Regions from separate parts of the Streptomyces sp. KL116D genome, predicted to be linked through region 2. Evidence: riboswitches for the same ligand, from Rfam matches in the RefSeq annotation. Region 2 holds a riboswitch; the other holds the start of a gene.
The links. Region 2 has a riboswitch for cobalamin ahead of RBJ77_RS47130 (HoxN/HupN/NixA family nickel/cobalt transporter). Riboswitches for the same ligand answer to the same signal wherever they lie in the genome.
Positions count from the first base shown of each region.

Region 1 (7,202 bases), on a different contig from region 2:
GGGCGTGTCGACGTCAACTCCACCGAACTGCTGCAGGAGATCGCGCTGCGCATGTCGGACGCGGGCGACGAGGAAGTGGACTGAGCGTCCGCGCTCCTCGCCGCGCGCTACTTGGACGGGTCGCGGAACCTGCCGAACGCCTTCGTGAAGGCGCTCAGCGGTGACCCGTCCGCCTTCGCGGGCGCCGACGGCGGGCGCGGCACACCGTCGCCGCCCGTCGCCTCGGCCAGCGCGGACTGCGCCGCCTCGGCCGCCTCCCGGTACAGGTCACGGGACGTGGTCATGGCGTCCAGCGCCTCCGCGTACCGGCCGACCATGTGCTGCGCGTGCGCCAGTTCCTCCTCCGGGGTGAGCAGGTGCCAGCCCTTGCGCAGCCGCGTCAGCGCTTGCTCCGCCTCGGGCGTCAGCGGCCGGGGCAGAGCGGCGAACTCGATGATCCTGGCCGTCAGTTCGGCCGGGTCCGAGCCGTCGAGGAACACGCTGCGCACCGTGAAGCGGTCCGCGTCGTACCCCTCCAGCGGCGGTGTCGTGGGCAGCACGACGGCGCCGCCGCGCGGCATCCGCACCTTCAGCTCGCGCTGCAGCGCGACGTCGGCGATCTGCGACTGGTCCGGTGTGGCCCGGTGCTCGATCACCTGGTGGCGCAGGCTCGGCGGCAGGAACCCGGTGACCGGCCGCTGGCCGCGCGCGTCGGGCGTCATCGCCTCGTGCACGACCACGTGCACGAACCAGCTCTGCCGGGAGCACTCCCTGACGAGATGGCGCAGCTCGTCTGCGTCCTTGGGCAGGTGGTTCGACGCGCGCAGCCGCGGCCCCGGCACCGTGTCGTGGTCCCAGGCCACCCGGTCGCTGTCCGGCCAGAACATCGTCGCGGGCGACGGCCACCTCAGGTCCCAGGACCGCTCGGCCTCGGCGGCCAGCACCCAGCCGGTGCCCTCGCCGTCCCTGCGCCGCCCCTCGGGCTCGTACATCGTCAGCTGCGCGCGCACGGTCACGTCGTCGGCGACCCGCCACCGGGCCTCGAAGACCCGGCGGGCGCCGGGGCCGGGGTCGGCGTCCTCGTCGCGCGGGTGCAGCACGGTCGAGCGGGCCGCCTCCACGGGATCGAGATCGCCGAAGTCGTCCAGCACGCCCGCCGCCTTGAGAGCGATCAGGTTGCGCCGGACGTCCTGCTCGGGCTCGGACCCGAGGTGGCGGCCGCGGGCCAGCCAGACGGTGTCGGGGACGGTGGGCGATGAGGTGTTCTTCTTGGCCATGGAGTCGTTCTGTGAGGGAGCGATGCCGCTCCAGTATGGGCCGTGAACCCGGCTTCGCGCGTGAGCAGGGTGGGCCGGTGTCGGGATTGTCGCGCGTGTACAAGCCTCTGCCCGCTCGCGAGCGTCGCACGCATACGCCGCGTTTTCCGGGACCGCGCGACAGGGCCCCGCGGCCGTGATCCCGTACGCTCGCCCAATGGCCAGGTACTTCGACGTACACCCCGCGAACCCGCAGCAGCGCATCATCACCGCGGTCGCCGACGGCATCCGCGACAGCGCGCTCGTCGCCTATCCCACCGACTCGTGCTACGCGCTGGGCTGCCGGCTCGGCAACCGCGACGGCGTCGACCGGATCCGCGCGATCCGGCACCTCGACGACCGGCACCACTTCACGCTGGTGTGCCAGGACTTCGCGCAGCTCGGCAAGTTCGTGCACATCGACAACGACGTGTTCCGCGCCATCAAGGCGGCCACGCCCGGCAGCTACACGTTCATCCTGCCCGCGACCCGGGAGGTGCCGCGGCAGCTCCAGCACCCGAAGAAGAAGACCGTCGGCGTGCGCATCCCGGACCACGTCGTCACCCAGGCGCTCCTCGCCGAACTCGGCGAGCCGCTGCTGTCCAGCACCCTGCTGCTGCCCGGCGAGGACGAACCGCTCACCCAGGGCTGGGAGATCAAGGAGCGCCTCGACCACGCCGTCGACGCCGTCCTCGACTCCGGGGACTGCGGCACCGTGCCCACCACCGTCGTCGACTTCTCCGGCGGAGAGGCCGAGATCGTACGGCGCGGCGCGGGGGACCCCGACCGGTTCGAGTGACATGAGCGCCGCGCCTCCCCGGGCGGCGCGGCCGGCGCCCCCAGGATGCGCCCATGCACTCCCTCCCCTCCCGCTCCATTCCGCTTCCCCTGCCCCGGCGGCTGTCGCGCCGCGTTCTCCTTCCGCTGGTCGCGGCCGCAGGCCTGCTCGCCGGGGCGGCCGCCCCGGCGCTCGCGGACGAGCCGTGCGGCTCCGTCGTCGTCGCGCCGCTCGAGTCGACCGGCCCCACCGCCGAGCCCTGCACGAGCAAGGACGCCGTGGTCTGCCGGATCCGCGAGATGAACTGGCCCGAGAAGGTCGTCGCCCGGGACATCCGGCAGGACTACCACGGGCTCCTGGAGGACATGCGGCGCACGCAGGCCGAGATGCGGGACGCCGGCGCCTCCGACGAGGACGTCGCCCGCCGCATGGTCGACATGCGCAACGACGCCAAGGAGATCACCCGCGCCGGGATGAGCCCGGAGGAGGTCGCCGTCCTGGAGGCCCGCAACACCGCCAAGTACGGCAACCCGCTCGGCCCGACCGCCGACCAGCTGTACGCCAAGTACGGATCGTGGCAGCAGGTCATCGACGCGTCGACCCGCACCAGCGCCGCCGTCGACCACGAACTGGGCCTGGAGTACCGGCCCTGCCCCGTCTAGGAGCCGGCCGCGGGGTCCCCGGGGCCGGCGACGACGCCGAGGAAGCGGATGTGCGGGGGCTCGCCGGGGCCCGGACGGACGACCCGGGCCCGTACCCCGTACACCTGCGCGATGAGGCCCTCCGTGAGGACGTCGGCCGGTTCGCCCGCGGCGACGACCCGGCCGCCGTCGAGGACGACGACGCCGTCGCAGTAGGCGGCGGCCAGGTTCAGGTCGTGCAGGGCCACGACGCTGGTGAGGTCGAGGCCGCGGATCAGGTCGAGGAGCTCCAGCTGGTGCTGGATGTCCAGGTGGTTCGTCGGCTCGTCGAGCAGCAGCTCGCGCGGCTCCTGCGCCAGGGCGCGGGCGATCTGCACGCGCTGGCGCTCCCCGCCCGACAGGGTGTGCCACAGCCGGTGGCCCCGGTCGGCCAGGCCGCTGCGGTCCAGGGCGGCGCGGACCGCTGCCTCGTCGGCCGCCGACGCGGGCGCCCACGCGCGACGGTGCGGTACGCGTCCCAGGCGCACGACGTCGGCGACGGTCAACTCGACCTGGGTATCCGCCTGTTGCTGCACCATGGCGATCCGCCGGGCCGCCGTCCTGCGCGGCACCGACGACAGCGGGTCGCCGTCCAGGGTGACCACACCGCTCGACGGCGCGAGCACCCCGGCGAGGAGCCGCAGCAGGGTGGACTTGCCCGAGCCGTTCGGGCCGAGCAGCCCCGTCACGGAGCCGGGCCGCGGGGTGAGGTCCACGCCGTCCAGGACGAGCGGACCGCCCGGCGTCCAGGACAGCGCCTTGCCCTCCAGGCTCATCGGACGCTCCTGCCGCGGTAGAGGACCAGCACGAACGCGGGCACCCCGATCAGTGACGTCACCACTCCCACCGGCACCTCCTGCGGTTCGAGGACCGTACGCGCCAACGTGTCCACCCACACCAGGAACACCGCCCCGGCCACCGCGGTGACCGGCAGCAGCCGGGTGTGTCCGGGGCCGACGAGGGCGCGCGCCGCGTGCGGCAGGACCAGGCCCACGAAGCCGATCGCGCCCGCCGCGCTGACCAGCGCCGCGGTCAGCAGCGCGGTCACGCACAGCAGGACGAGCCGGGTCCTGGCGACGTGCACGCCGAGCGCGGCCGCCGCCTCGGGACCGAACGCGAACGCGTCCAGGGTCCTGCCGTACCCGAGGCACACGGCGAGCGCGACGACCAGCACGGACAGGCACAGCCACACCTCGGTCCAGCCGACCCCGCCGAGCGAGCCGAGCAGCCAGAACAGCACGCCGCGCGTGGTCTCCGCATCCGCCGCGGTCAGCACGACGAACGAGGTCAGCGAGGAGAACAGCTGCATCGCGGCGACCCCGCAGAGCACCACCCGGTCCGTGGTGCCGCCCAGCGTGTGGCTGAGCAGCAGCACCATCGCGAACGAGACGAGCGCGCCGAGGAACGCGCCGCCGGACACCGAGAGCGCCCCGCCGCCGAGCCCCAGCACCACGACGAGCACGGCCCCGGTCGACGCCCCCGACGACACGCCCAGCACGAACGGGTCCGCGAGCGGATTGCGCAGCAGCGCCTGGAGCACCGTGCCGCACACCGCGAGGCCCGCCCCGCACACCGCGGCCAGCAGCGTGCGCGGCAGCCGCAGGTTCCAGACGATGCCGTCCCGGATCGGCGACAGGTCCGAGACGCCCCAGCCGGCGTGGGCGGCCACCGTCGACCAGACGTCACCGACCCGGATCTGCGCCGGGCCCACGGTGATCGCGACGGCGACCGACGCGCACAGCGCGAGCAGGCCGGCCGCCCAGGAGAGGCCGGGGCGCAGCGCGGTCACCCGGCCTGCTTCCCGGCGCCGACGAGGCCGAACTCGCGCAGGGCGGCGGCCACTTGCTCGATGCCGTCGACGGTACGGATGGTCGGGTTCATCGCCTGCCCGCTGAGCAGCACGTACCGCTTCTTGCGGACGGCCGTCATGTTCTTGGTGACCGGGTCGGACTCCAGGAACTCGATCTTCTGCGCGGCGGACTCCGCCGACTGCGAGCGGCGCGTCAGATCGCCGATGACGAGCACGTCCGGGTCGCGGTCCGCGACGGTCTCCCAGTTGACCTGCGGCCACTCCTCGCGCGTGTCGTCGAAGACGTTCCGCGCGCCGAGCTCCTTCGTGACGATGCCCGGCGCGCCGCAACAGCCCGCCATGTAGGGCGAGTCGGAGTTCGCGAACCAGTGCAGCAGGGTCACGTCCTCGGCGTCGATGCCCGACGTCGCCTCGCTGACCCGGGCCTTGAGCCGGCCGATGAGCTTCTCGCCGCGCTCCTCGACGTCGAAGACGCGCGCCAGGTCGCGGATCTCGCCGTAGACCGTGTCGAGGCTGAGCGCGGTCGTGCGCTTCCCGTCGCCGTCGCCGCTGTTGTCCTTGCCCACGCAGTCGGTGGGGGAGAGGTAGGTGGGGACGCCGAGCTTCTCGAACTCCTCCCGGGGCGCCACCCCGCCCTTGCCGAGCGTGTACGTGAACGAGGCGGCGGCGAAGTCCGGTTCGGTGTCCAGGACCTTCTCGAAGGACGGATAGCGGTCGGCCAGCCGGGGCACCTTCGCGTTCGCCTTCGCCAGGTTCTTCAGGACCGGATCGGTCCAGGTCGCGGTGCCCACCATCCGGTCGGCGAGACCGAGCGAGAGCATGATCTCGGCGGAGCCCTGGTCGAGGGCGACGGCGCGGCGCGGGGTGCGCTCGACCCGGACCTTCGTGCCGCAGTTGTCCAGGGTGACGGCCGCCCGCGCTCCGTCGTCGGTGGTGGCGGTTGTGGAGCCGCCGCATCCGGTGAGCAGCAGCGCACCCGCCAACAGCGGTGCGGCACGGCGGACTTGACGTGCGAACGGCACGGGAGTTCCTCTGCGTCCAGGGCTCATACGCGGAGCCGGCCTACGGTCCGCCCCCGGCCGCTGATCGGTTCCGGAGGCCGCCAGCAGGTCTTCGGACTCGGGATCGTCCGGACGGAGCGCCTTCCCAGGCCGGTCTCCCGGCCCAGTGGCAGTTGCCCCGCCCGTCACCCTCACCGCTGCGCGTCAGTTCCGGACTTCCACCGGATTCCCTGACCCGTGTACGTACAAGTACGCACAAAGGTACGACTGGCGTTCGGAAGCTATCACAGGAGGTGCACGGCCCGGCCGGCCGGGGCGAACGGGGCGGCCGGCGTCAGCGTTCCGCGTTGAGCGCCGCCACGGCGCCCTGCGCGTCGCCGATCGTGGTGTAGTCGACGGCGACGAAGGTGACCGGGCGGCCGCGTTCCCGCTCGCAGCGGTGCGCCCGGTCGAGCAGGAAGCGGCGCGCGTTGACCGTGCCCGCGTCGAGGCGGCTGCCGCCGTCGATGGTGATGAAGTGGTTGAGCAGGAAGAGCCGGCGGTCGTCGCCGCCGCGGTACGGGGCGCAGGTCATCGCGTCGGGGGAGCGGAAGGCGAACGGGGTCTCCATGCCGTAGCGGTAGAAGTTGCGGTACCAGTCCGCGGGCCCGTCGGCCTGTTCGGCGAAGACGACGAGGCGCCGGCCGCTGTCCGTCATCTCGCCGAGCGTCGGCCACGGCTTCGCGGGGTCCGGGTCGGGCGTGTGGATCAGATCGGTCAACCCGGCCTCGGTGAAGGCCTGTTCCGTGTCCTGTCCGCTGATCGCGTCCTGGATGATCAGCGTGACGACCTCCGTCGGATGCTCCCGCATCCAGTCGCCGATCTCCCGCAGCGTCGGCACCAGCGCGATCGCCCCTGCCCTGCACACCGAGTGGCACAGCCACAGCCCGTCGCGCGGCGGATTGAACCGGTTGACCGCGTCGGCGATGAACTCCCGCTGCGCGGACGTGAAGTCGGAGTCGGCGAGCCGCGCGGTGATCTCGTCGGGCCGCTCCCACCGGTAGGTGTCGATCTGCAGGGCCCGCACCCCGTCGTCCAGCTGCGCGGTGATCCCGGGGTCCTGGAGCGGCCCGATGAACCGGTCGACCGTCGTCGACATCGCGTTGTGCGACGTCAGGTACGCCACCTCGTCGTACGGGCGGTCGCAGAGCGCCGCGCTGCCCTGGCACACGCGTGGCGCCGCGGGGCTGGTCACGAGCGGCACGGCGACCATGCCCGCCACGGCGACGGCGGCGGCCCCCGCGCCGACCCCGACGATCCGCCGCGAAGGCAGGGCCCGCGGCCGCCGTACCCACAGATACCGGCCGACCCCGGTCAGCACGACTCCCGCGACCACCGGGACGGCCGCCGCGAGCAGCGCGGTGCCGGTGATGTGGCCGACGGCGCCGTGCTGCACGTCGTCGACGAGCCGGGCCAGGCTCGTCGGCCACTGGGCGGGCGGGTCGACGACGCGCCCGCCGGTGACGACCCGGATCACGGCCACGGCGACGGCGGCGAGCACCCCGCCCACGAGGAGCGGCTGTCCCAGCCGCGTCAGCCGCCGGTCGGGCCGCGAGGGGCCGAGGAACCACAGGGCCGTGAGCGAGACCAGGAGCAGGACGGCCGCCAGCGACTCCACCA
Region 1 is NZ_JASERH010000040.1:12,734-19,935, reverse strand. It holds gene RBJ77_RS15970 (hypothetical protein) at 1-84, shown strand, start outside; gene RBJ77_RS15965 (hypothetical protein) at 108-1,256, opposite strand; gene RBJ77_RS15960 (L-threonylcarbamoyladenylate synthase) at 1,453-2,073, shown strand; gene RBJ77_RS15955 (hypothetical protein) at 2,127-2,714, shown strand; gene RBJ77_RS15950 (ABC transporter ATP-binding protein) at 2,711-3,508, opposite strand; gene RBJ77_RS15945 (FecCD family ABC transporter permease) at 3,505-4,521, opposite strand; gene RBJ77_RS15940 (ABC transporter substrate-binding protein) at 4,518-5,591, opposite strand; cobalamin riboswitch at 5,629-5,830, opposite strand; gene RBJ77_RS15935 (hypothetical protein) at 5,878-7,202, opposite strand, start outside.
Region 1: another riboswitch for cobalamin. It lies ahead of RBJ77_RS15940 (ABC transporter substrate-binding protein); the one in region 2 lies ahead of RBJ77_RS47130 (HoxN/HupN/NixA family nickel/cobalt transporter).

Region 2 (7,202 bases):
CACTCCGGACGACGTCCAGGTCCCCGCCCGGCTCATCCGCCAACTCGGCCTGCGCAAGGGCGACTTCGTCACCGGAGTGTGCGGGCGGCCGCACACGCTCACCGAGGCCGAACCCGTCGGCGGCGCCCGCACCCGGCCGCACTTCGCCGACCTCACCCCTCTCCACCCCGCCGAACGGCTGCGCCTGGAGAGCCCGGTGAGCGGGCTCACGGGCCGCGTCGTCGACCTGTTCGCGCCCGTCGGCAAGGGGCAGCGCGGCCTGATCGTCGCGCCCCCGAAGACCGGCAAGACGGTGCTGCTGCAGCAGCTCGCGGCGGCGGTCGCCGTCAACCACCCCGAGGCCCACCTCATGGTGGTGCTCCTCGACGAGCGGCCCGAGGAGGTCACCGACATGCGGCGCTCCGTGCGCGGCGAGGTGCTCGCCTCGACGTTCGACCGCCCGGCCAAGACCCATGTCGCGCTCGCCGAACTCGCCGTGGAGCGCGCCAAGCGCCTCGTCGAGCAGGGCCGCGACGTGGTGATCCTGCTCGACTCGATCACCCGGCTGTGCCGCGCCCACAACAACGCCTCCGCCAAGGGCGGCCGCACGCTGTCCGGCGGCGTCGACGCGGCGGCGCTGCACGGCCCGAAGCGACTGTTCGGCGCGGCGCGCAACACCGAGGAGGCGGGGTCGCTGACCATCCTGGCGACGGCCCTCGTCGACACCGGGTCGCGCGCCGACGACTACTTCTTCGAGGAGCTCAAGAGCACCGGCAACATGGAGCTCCGCCTCGACCGCACCCTTGCCAATCACCGCGTCTTCCCGGCCGTCGACATCACGCCGTCGGGCACGCGCCGCGAGGAACTCCTGCTGCCCGCCGCCGAGTCGGCCGCGGTCCGCGGCCTGCGCCGCGCCCTGCAGAGCCGCGACGGCCAGTCCTCGTACGAGGCGCTGCTCGACAAGCTGCGGCACTCCCCGGACAACGCCGCGTTCCTGCGACAGGTGCATTCGACGGTCCCCACGGGGTGACCACACCCCCGGGATGCGTAATACTCGTCCTATGACTTCGAGCATTACACGTCCGGGGCGGGGCCCGGCCGTGGCGATCCGTCCGGCCACCGCGCGCGACGCCAAGCGCCTCACCCGGCTCGTCCGCGGCTCCCGCGCCTACGAAGGCCCGTACGCGGCGATGGTCGAGGGGTACCGGGTGGGCCCGGACTACATCGAGACGCACCGCGTGTTCGTGGCGGTGGACACGGCCGACGACCGGGTCCTCGGTTTCTACGCGCTGGTCCTCGCGCCGGCCGAGCTGGACCTGATGTTCGTCGCGGACGCGGCGCAGGGGCTCGGCATCGGCCGGCTGCTCGTCGCGCACATGCGGACCGAGGCGCAGGCGGCCGGTCTCGACCGGGTCCGTGTCGTCTCGCACCCGCCCGCCGAGGGCTTCTACCGCAGCATGGGCGCGCGGCGCACGGGCACCGCGCCCGCGCGCCCGCCGGCCGTCGCCTGGGACCGGCCCGAACTCGAATTCGTCATTCCCCCCGCCGCCTGAGGGGTTCCGCCCTCGCCGCGCACGGCGCACACTCGGGTCCAACGAGCGGGCAGCAATGGGGCAAGGAGGCCACATTGGGCGGCAGTGACGCGCGCGACGAGGCGTTCGACGTGATCGTGGAGATCCCGCAGGGCTCCCGCAACAAGTACGAGATGGACCACGAGTTGGGCCGGATCCGGCTCGACCGGATGCTGTTCACGTCGACCCAGTACCCCGCCGACTACGGCTACGTCGACGGCACGCTCGGCGGCGACGGCGACCCGCTGGACGCGCTCGTGCTGACCGGCGACGCCACGTTCCCCGGCTGCACCATCGAGTGCCGGGCGATCGGCATGTTCGTGATGAGCGACGAGAAGGGCCCGGACGAGAAGATCCTCTGCGTCCCCGCGCACGACCCGCGGCACGCGTCGGTCCGGGACATCGAGGACATCCCCGAGTTCGACCGGCTGGAGATCACCCACTTCTTCGAGGTCTACAAGGACCTGGAGCCCGGCAAGTCGGTGGACGGCTCCCACTGGGAGGGCCGGGACATGGCGTACGAGGAGATCAGGCGGGCCCGGAGCAGGTCCGGCGGCCGGTGACGCCCGGCTCGCCCCCGATGTGATCTTGCCTACCCGTACGGGGTCCGGCTGCGCGGGCGGCGCCCGGGCCGCCTAGGGTGGGCGGGCCGTGGTGTTCGGGAAGACCGGTGACAGCCCCTCAGGGGGCCGAGTCCGGAGCGGCCCTCGCCACTGTGATCGGGTTCCGGACCCCCAGGTCCGGAGCGCACCGCTCCACCCGTGCCACTGGCTGCCGCCCGGCAGCTGGGAAGGCAGGAGCGGCGGCGCACGCCCGTAAGCCAGGAGACCGGCCACGGCATCTCACGAAGTGATCCACGAGGTGCTGGAGCGTGACCGCCGTATGACCCTGTCCGCGAACTCCCCCGCGCGGCCCACCGGGCCGAACCCCGACTTCCGCTGGCGCCGTGAGGACACCGTGCGCACCGCGGGCCTCATGGCCGTGATCCTGGCCCTGCACGTCGTCGCCTTCGGCGTGCTCTTCCTGCTCGTCGTCCCCGGCCACTACGAGGTCGACGACAAGGCGTTCGGCATCGGCCTGGGCGTCACCGCGTACACCCTCGGCATGCGGCACGCCTTCGACGCCGACCACATCGCCGCCATCGACAACACCACCCGCAAGCTGATGGCGGACGGCAAGCGTCCCGTCTCGGTCGGCTTCTGGTTCGCGCTCGGCCACTCCAGCGTGGTCGTCGCGATGGCGGCGCTCGTCGCCGGCGGCGCGGCCCTGGCCGGCACGCTCATGGACGACGACTCGCGCGCCCACCAGGCGCTGGGCGTCGTCGGGACGACGGTCTCCGGGACGTTCCTCTACCTCATCGCCGCGCTCAACCTCGTCGCCCTGGCCGGCATCCTGAAGGTGTTCAGGTCGATGCGCGCGGGATCCTACGACGAGACGGAGCTCGAACAGCACCTGGATTCCCGGGGGTTCATGAACCGCGTGCTCGGCCGCTTCACCCGGTCCATCACCCGGCCCGGGCAGATGTACCCGCTCGGCTTCCTCTTCGGCCTCGGCTTCGACACCGCGACCGAGGTGACGCTGATGGTGATGGCGGGCAGCGGCGCGGCGGCGGGTCTGCCCTGGTACGCGATCCTGTGCCTGCCGCTGCTGTTCGCCGCGGGCATGAGCCTGTTCGACACCCTCGACGGCACCTTCATGAACTTCGCCTACCAGTGGGCGTTCGCCAACCCGGTGCGCAAGGTGTTCTACAACCTCACCATCACGGGCCTGTCGATCGCGGTCGCGTTCTTCATCGGCACCATCGAACTCGTCGGCGTGCTGCACGAGAAGCTCGACCTGACGGACGCGGTGACCGGCTGGATCGCCGCACTCGATCTCGACAACGTCGGCTACGTCATCGTCGGCCTGTTCGTCGTCGTGTGGGCGGCGGCGATCGCCTACTGGCGCCTGGCCAAGGTCGAACAACGCTGGTCGGCGCGGCTGGCCGACGGCGCCTAGCGCCACGGGGGCGCCGGTGGCCGAGGGCGGCCGCGCCACGCCGGTCACCGTCGCATACGGTGCACGACGACACGCCGTACGAGCACGGAGGATGCCCCATGGCCGCCGCCCACCTGCCCCTCGCGGGCATCACCGTCGTCAGTCTCGAACAGGCGGTGGCGGCGCCGTTCGCCACCCGGCAGCTGGCCGATCTGGGCGCGCGGGTGATCAAGGTGGAGCGGCCCGGCGAGGGCGACTTCGCGCGCCGCTACGACGAGACGGTGCACGGGCAGTCCAGTCACTTCGTGTGGCTGAACCGCTCGAAGGACTCGGTGACGCTCGACGTGAAGACGCCCGGCGGCCGTGAGGTCCTGGAGCGGCTGCTGGCCGGCGCCGACGTCTTCGTGCAGAACCTCGCGCCGGGCGCGGCGTCCCGACTCGGCCTGTCCGCGGGCGAGTTGGCCGAGCGCCACCCGTCCCTCGTGGTCTGCGACATCTCCGGCTACGGCGCGGACGGGCCGTGGTCCGACCGCAAGGCCTACGACCTGCTCGTGCAGTGCGAGACGGGCGTCGTGTCGGTGACGGGCACGCCCGAGGCACCCGCGAAGGTGGGCATCGCGATCGCCGACATCGCGGCCGGCATGTACGCGTTCTCCGGCATCCTCACGGCGCTGTACGAACGCCGGGCCACGGGCGTCGCGCGCGCGGTCTCGGTCTCCCTCTTCGAGGCGCTGGCGGAGTGGATGGGGTATCCGGCCTACTACACGGCGTATTCGGGTGCGCAGCCGCCGCGGGTCGGCGCCGCGCACGCGACGATCGCACCGTACGGGCCCTACGCCGCGGCGGACGGTGCGACGGTGCTCCTGGCGATCCAGAACGAGCGCGAATGGGCCTCCTTCTGCGCGGAGTTCCTCGACGACGCGCCCCTGGCGACGGACCCGCGGTTCCACCGCAACTCGGCGCGCGTGGCCCGCCGCGCCGAACTCGACGCGATCGTCACGGCCCGCTTCGCCGAGCTCACCGCCGACGAGGCGGTCGCGGTCCTGGACCGCGCCAAGGTCGCGAACGCCCGGCTCAACACGGTCGCTGACCTGCTGGACCATCCGGTGCTGGCCGGCCGCGACCGCTGGCGCGACGTGCCCACCCCCGGCGGCCCGGTCCGCGCCCTGCTGCCCCCGGCGACGCTGACCGGCGTGGCGCCGCGGATGGACCCGGTCCCGGGCGTGGGCGAGCACACGGAGGCGGTCCTGACAGAGCTGGGCTACGCCGCGGAGGCGATCGGCGCGCTGCGGGACGCCGGAGCCGTCTAGCGGGGGCGGGCCGGGGGTGCCGGCGGCCGGTGCCCGCGGTCGGTGTGCGGTCCGTGCGCGCTCCGTATGCAGTCCGTGTGCAGTCCGTGCCCGGTCCGTGTCCGGGAAGCGGGGCCGTTCGGCCCCCCAGGAGGGACATTCGGCCCCACCTCACCGGTGCGCCCCCCTGAGATGCTGCTGCGCAGAGCCTCCCGTGCCCTCGCTCTCCCGCCGCGGCGCACGGTCGAGGCCCGGGTCCGCCGGTCGTCGGAGGGGGAGCCTCGAACGGCGGACCCGGCACGGGGGGGCGGCGCGCCCATACGCCCGACGAGGCAACTCGCGCGCAAAACACCCCAATCGGAGCGATAAAGTATCGCGTCAACCTTCACGCGCCCGATCACCCAGGAGTACCTACGTGACCGTAGCCATCGACTCGTCCGCAGCAGCCGTCCCGTCCGGCGACGACGACGCCCTGGACGCGCCCGCCGTGGAGCCGACGCCCGCGACGGACGTACCCGAGGCGCGCCTGTCCAGCCCTGACGCCACGGACGCCCCTGCCGCCACTGCCGCCACGGACGAGGAGACGGCCGAGCCGGGGGACACCGCGCACACGTGGACCCCGTCGACCGGCACCACCGACTCCCCCGCCGAGAACTTCTGGCAGCCCGGCCAGGCGGAGGACGAGAACCAGGCCCCCCAGCACGACGCGGAGGCCGAGGACTCCACAGACGCCGACGACGCCGAGGACGAGGCCGACCTCGCCACCGCGGACGTACCGGAGTCGATCACCCGGGACGCGCACGAGTTCGGCGTCTACGCCCGTACCGGCGGCTGGGCCTTCGCCCTGAAGGTCGCGCGCAGCGTGCGGCCGGGCGGCCAGCCGGCCGGCGAGTCGCCGAAGGTCTCGGCGCGGCGGTTCGCCGCGCTCGCGGGCTGCTCGGCCGAGCGCGTGATGCGCTTCTACAAGGCGTGGGACAGGGCGGCGGACGACGGCCTGGTGCCGCAGTTCGAGGCCCTGGCGCCGGGCGCGGACGTCGAACTCCCGGACGCCGACGTCTGGTTGTCGTACTACGTCTCGCGCAACAGCGCGACGTCGGTGCGCGGTCAGGCGATCACCGAGGCCGCCGAGGCGGAGGGCATCCGGCCGACGAAGGCCCTGGAGGTAGCGGAGAACCCGACGGCCCTGCGGGCCGCGATCCTCGCCGACCCGGGCACCGCGGAGGCCGCCCGCAAGGCGCTGATGGACCGGCTGGGCGAGGACCCGGTGCTCCGGTCGGGGCTGGCCCGCGACATCGTGCGCGCCGACGACCTCAAGAAGGCGGTGGCCGAGGAGTCCAAGACCGGTGACCGGCTGGAGTACGTGCGGAGGATCGCCGAGGAGGGCCAGGTCAAGACGCCGGCGGGCCAGAAGATCGAGGCTCCGCAGCAGCTGCGCGAGGAGGCCGAGCGTCACCTCTCGCTCATCGACGAGCTGGACGAGGGCGAGGAGGCGGGCGAGTGGGCCCGCGAGGCGTACGACACCGTGCGCACGCTCGTCGCCGAGACCGTCGAGAAGGACCCGGAGCTGCGGGTCCAGGAGCGGCGCGCGAAGTTCTACAGCAGCCTGCAGAAGGCGACGAAGGCCTTCGAGGAGCTGACCTTCGACGACGTCGAGGAGATCGACGACATCGTCGAGGACGACATGGTGCGCCGTCTGGAGGAGCTCCAGGCGGCGATCTCCGCGGCCCTCACCGCGCTGCAGAAGGCGCGCACCGGCGCCTGACCCGCATCGATCGATGCCCGGCACTCCCCCGTGGGGTGCCGGGCATCACCGCGTCCTGGGCCTGTTACCTCGGTCACCCCACTAGCGAAACGTTGCCGTTTCGCTAGGAGAGGGCTTACGCTCGTCGAGGGTTCGGAACGAAACCGTTTCGTTCACTTACTCGTCATCTTCGCACGGCTCCCGCTTCCCTGGAGTGACCCTCATGTCCCAGACCTCGCTGGCCGAGGACACCAGCACCCCGCGCGTGACCGACGCCCACGGCGTCTCCCGCAAGCGGTGGTGGATCCTCGGCATCATCGGCATCGCCCAGCTGATGGTCGTCCTCGACGCGACCATCGTGAACATCGCGCTGCCCTCCGCCCAGCAGGACCTCGGCTTCACGGACGGCAACCGGCAGTGGATCGTCACCGCCTACGCGCTGGCCTTCGCCTCCCTGCTGCTGCTCGGCGGCCGCATCGCCGACCTCTTCGGCCGCAAGCCCGCCTTCCTCGTCGGTGTCGCGGGCTTCGCCGGCGCCTCCGTCCTCGGCGGCGCGTCCACCAGCTTCGGGATGCTGGTGACGGCCCGCGCGCTGCAGGGCGTCTTCGGCGCCCTGCTCGCACCGGCCGCGCTGTCCCTGCTCAA
Region 2 is NZ_JASERH010000127.1:13,560-20,761, forward strand. It holds gene rho (transcription termination factor Rho) at 1-1,009, shown strand, start outside; gene RBJ77_RS47120 (GNAT family N-acetyltransferase) at 1,041-1,532, shown strand; gene RBJ77_RS47125 (inorganic diphosphatase) at 1,607-2,113, shown strand; cobalamin riboswitch at 2,186-2,402, shown strand; gene RBJ77_RS47130 (HoxN/HupN/NixA family nickel/cobalt transporter) at 2,433-3,548, shown strand; gene RBJ77_RS47135 (CaiB/BaiF CoA transferase family protein) at 3,647-4,837, shown strand; gene RBJ77_RS47140 (hypothetical protein) at 5,232-6,578, shown strand; gene RBJ77_RS47145 (MFS transporter) at 6,781-7,202, shown strand, end outside.